DNA from 2 places in the Roseateles noduli genome. Region 2 is predicted to be linked to the other one. Evidence: riboswitches for the same ligand, from Rfam matches in the RefSeq annotation. Region 2 holds a riboswitch; the other holds the start of a gene.
The links. A riboswitch is a leader RNA that binds a small molecule or an ion and turns the genes downstream of it on or off. The one in region 2 is predicted to bind cobalamin.

Region 1 (2,195 bases), 1.2 Mb from region 2:
AGCGAGTGCGACACCTCCGTCGAGTTCGGCCCCCGCCGCTTCAAGCTGCCGGCGGTGCCCGCGAACATGAAGACGGTCGTCGACGAGTCCATCACCGAATGGCTGGCCGCCAACGGCTACTTCTACGTGATGCACCGCTTCGACCTCGATGCGATCGCCTTCGCCCGCACGATGCGCGACAAGGGCCTGCTGGTCTCCATCAGCGCCGGCGTCAAGGAGGCGGACTACGCCCTCATCGACCGCCTGGCCGCCGAGGGTCTCGGCGCCGACTACATCACCATCGACATCGCCCACGGCCACGCCGATGCCGTGCAGCGCATGATCGGCCACATCAAGCACAAGCTGCCCGACACCTTCGTCATCGCCGGCAACGTCGGCACGCCTGAAGGCGTCATCGACCTCGAGAACTGGGGCGCCGACGCGACCAAGGTCGGCATCGGTCCGGGCAAGGTCTGCATCACGCGGCTGAAGACCGGTTTCGGCACCGGCGGCTGGCAGCTCTCGGCGCTGAAGTGGTGTGCCCGTGTCGCGACCAAACCGATCATTGCCGACGGCGGCATCCGCCATCACGGCGACATTGCCAAGAGCGTGCGTTTCGGTGCTGCGATGGTGATGATCGGCTCGCTCTTCGCGGGTCATGAGGAATCGCCGGGCAACACGGTCGAGGTCGACGGCAAGCGCTACAAGGAGTACTACGGCTCCGCGTCCGACTTCAACAAGGGCGAGTACAAGCACGTCGAGGGCAAGCGCATCCTCGAGCCCGTGAAGGGCCACCTCGCCGACACGCTGCGCGAGATGGAGGAGGACCTGCAGAGCTCGATCTCCTATGCCGGCGGCCGCAGCCTCGGCGACCTGCGCAAGGTGAACTACGTGGTCCTCGGCGGAGAAAACGCCGGCGAACACCTGTTCATGTAAGCCAAGGCCCGCAGTCCACCCGCATGCCCCAGGCCCGCGGACAGCGAGCGCTGGTGGGGCCGAAATGATGCGAGGGGTTCCCGGAGGGATGCCCCTCGCGTCGTGGAGTGCCCGCGCCAGGCCTCCCGCAGGAGTGCCCGCGCCAGGCACGCAGGAGTGCCCGCTCCAGCCCTCCTGCAGTTCAGGGGGCGAAGCGCCCCCCGCCCCTCCCGCTATGATGCCGCCCGTTGGTGCTCGCGCCCGGCTCCCTGCCGGCGCAGTTCAACGGGAATCAGGAGGGGCCGCACCCGCGCGGTCGTGGCCCCAACCTGAGCTGCCCCCGCAACGGTAAGCGGAAGGCGCGCCTCTTCTGAAAGCAGAAAGCGCGCGGCTCGTGTCTGAAACCACTGGACGGTCGTCCGGGAAGGCAACACGGGTTCATTCTTCCGACAGCCCGGATACCGGCCAACAGGCGGATCGTCGTCGTGCTTCCAGGAGCACGGCGCGTCCATTCCGCATGCGGCCGCGGGGAAGCGGCCGTCTGCCGCTGCTCATCCGATTCCGACATGCAAGCCTCTTCTCCCCGCGCCGCGTTGCGCGCTGTCGCCCGTGCTTCGGCGACCGCGCTGCTCGCCCTGCCCGCCCTGTCCATCATCGTCCCGTCGAGCGCGTTCGCGCAGTCGTCCCTCGATCCCGTCGTCGTCATCGGCACCCGCGAGCCGCAGGCGCTGAGCAAGAGCGTCGCCGACGTCGTCCTGATCGACCGCGACACCCTGCGCGACAGCGGCGCCGCCAGCGTCGAAGAGGTCCTGCGCCGCTACGCCGGCCTGCAGGTCCTGCAGAACGGCGGTCCCGGACAGACCGCCGGCTACCTGCTGCGTGGCACCAATACCAACAGCACCATCGTGATGATCGACGGTCTGCGCGTCGGCTCGGCGACGCTGGGCCAGGCGGCCTTCGAGTCGATGAGCCTCGACCAGATCGAGCGCATCGAGGTGCTGCGCGGTCCCGCCTCGGGCTTGTACGGCTCGGACGCGGTCGGCGGCGTGATCCAGATCTTCACGAAGCGGGGTCAAGGTCCGCTGAACATCACCGCCGGCGTCGCCGTCGGCGAGTACGACTCGCGCAAGGCGGACTTCGCGCTCAGCGGCGCGCAGGCCGGCTTCGACTACGCGGCCAGCATCGGTCGCGAGACCAGCGACGGCGTGTCGTCGATCCGCCCGAACGACATCAACGGCTACTACAACCCCGACCGCGACGGTTTCCGCCGCACGTCGGCCACGGCGCGGCTGGGCTTCACG
Region 2 (2,195 bases):
CACGGCAGCCGCCGCAACCCCTGCCACTGCCACTGCCACTGCCACTGCCACTGCCCCTGCTCCTGTGCCTTCCCCGGCAGTTCCCCCTGCCCCACCCCCTATCCCCGGAGACTGACATGCCCGCGCGCGCCGCCCTGATCCTGACGACTGCTGTTCTGGTCCTCATGCTTGGCGCGGCGAACGCGCAGGACGTGCCCAAGGCGCCCCCGCAGCAGGAGCGGACCTTCGGCTTCTACCGCTGCGGCCCGGAGGGTCAGGACTTGCGCGACAGTCCCTGCCCCGAAGGACAGGGCCGCAAGGCCGAGGTCCCGAAGGACCCGGTCGATCCCAAGGAGGCCGACACCGCGCGCAAGCGCACGGCCGCCGAGACGCGCGACCTGGCTGTGCGCGAACGGGAGCGCGAACGCCAGTCGGCGAAGGCGCCGCCCAAGGCCGCCGGCATCGATGGCCGCCTGCCGGGGCAGCGCGCTGCGAAGCCGGCGAAACCCGCGGATCCGAAGAAGCCCAAGCCCAAGGATCCGAAGAAGCCGCCGAAGAAGAAACCCAAGGTGCCGAAGTCACCGGATGGCGCGCTGCAGCCCAAGCCCACGACCAGCGACAGCACCACGACGCCCGCAGCTCGCTAGAATGCGCGCCGTTGGTGCTCGCGCGGACATTGCGTCCGTGCAGTTAAACGGGAATCAGGAAGTGGTCGCATCCCCGATGCGCGAACCAACCTGAGCTGTCCCCGCAACGGTAAGTGGCCGCCGGTCGCGCGCCCGGGATCCTGAAGAGGGAACACCGGGCGGCAGCCGGCACTGCCTGTCCCCACGTCCACTGGCGCGTCTGCGCTGGGAAGGACACAGGCAGCGGCCACCAGCCCGGATACCGGCCAACAGGTGGCGTCTCCAGCCGATCGCGCGACGCGTCCTTCGTGAGCTTTCACAAGGACGATCCGACGACGAGCCGGCGACGCCGTTTCTCAGAGGCCCTGCGGGTGAGCAGGCGTCTGAACTCCGTCGTTGGTCCGTTCCTCATGCTTCCGTTCGTTTCGCGCGCGCGCGCTGGTGCCCGCTCGCTGCCTGCCCTCACCCCGATGGCGCTCGCCCTGTCGACGCTCCTGGCGTTCCCGGCGCTCCCGGCGCTTGCGACGTTCTCCACGGCCGCGGCCGCGCAGTCCGCCCCCTCCTCCGCTTCCGCCTCCCCCGCGACGTCCCCCGCGGCCTCCCCCACCGTCACCCCTTCGAGCCGGCTCGACGACGTCACCGTCACCGGCACGCGCAGCCCGATGAAGCTGTCCGACGTCGCGGCCGACCTGACCGTCATCAACCGCGACACCATCGAGCGCCAGGGCTTCGGCAACATCGCCGCTCTGCTGCGCAACGTCGCCGGCCTGCAGATGACCAGCAACGGCGGGCCGGGCAATTCGACCTCCGTCTTCGTGCGCGGCGCCGAGACCCGGCACACCGTGGTCCTGATCGACGGCGTGCGCGTGGACGGTCAATCCTCCGGCGGCGCCAGCTGGCAGAACCTGCCGGTCTCGCAGATCGAGCGCATCGAGGTCCTCAAGGGCCCGGCCAGCGCGCTGTACGGCTCCGACGCCATCGGCGGCGTGGTGCAGATCTTCACGCGCCGGGGGGCGGGCCGCACGCAGCTGGACCTCGGCCTCGGCGGCGGCAACCTCGGTCAGGTGAAGGCCGACGTCGGCATCAGCGGCGGCACGGCGGACTTCGACTACGCCGGCTCGCTCGCGCTCGACCGCGGCACCGGCTTCAACGCCTACCTGAACACGGCGGCCCGGAGCTACAACCCCGACGCCGACGGCTGGCGCAACTACAGCGGCAGCCTGCGCCTGGGCGCTCGCGTGGCCGAAGGCCAGCGCCTCGAGTTCATCGGCTTGAAGAGCCGCAGCAACGCCGGCTACGACGCCGGCAAGAACGCCGACGACCGCGGCATCACCGAGACGCTGGCGGGCAAGCTGAGCCTGAACTCCACCTGGTCCTCCGTGCTGTCGACCCAGTTGTCGGCGGGTCAGTCCGAAGAGAACTACGAGACCAAGCCGAGCTCGCCCTACCTGACGAAGACGCGCATCCGCAGCGCCTCGCTGCAGGGCTTCTACCGGATCAACGAGCAGCATCAGCTCAACGCCCTGCTGGAGCGTCGCGAAGATCGCCTGGTCAACACCGACCTCGTCGGCGGCGGCAAGGGCGATCGCG

Region 1: linked by a shared signal. The riboswitch ahead of ACQ4L4_RS10865 (TonB-dependent receptor domain-containing protein) and the one ahead of ACQ4L4_RS16225 (TonB-dependent receptor domain-containing protein) in region 2 are both predicted to bind cobalamin.

Annotation. Positions count from the first base shown of each region.
Region 1 covers NZ_CP192463.1:2,483,107-2,485,301, forward strand. Annotated here, with positions in the region: gene ACQ4L4_RS10860 (GMP reductase) at 1-915, shown strand, start outside; cobalamin riboswitch at 1,127-1,378, shown strand; gene ACQ4L4_RS10865 (TonB-dependent receptor domain-containing protein) at 1,461-2,195, shown strand, end outside.
Region 2 covers NZ_CP192463.1:3,719,341-3,721,535, forward strand. Annotated here, with positions in the region: gene ACQ4L4_RS16220 (hypothetical protein) at 117-626, shown strand; cobalamin riboswitch at 622-890, shown strand; gene ACQ4L4_RS16225 (TonB-dependent receptor domain-containing protein) at 1,016-2,195, shown strand, end outside.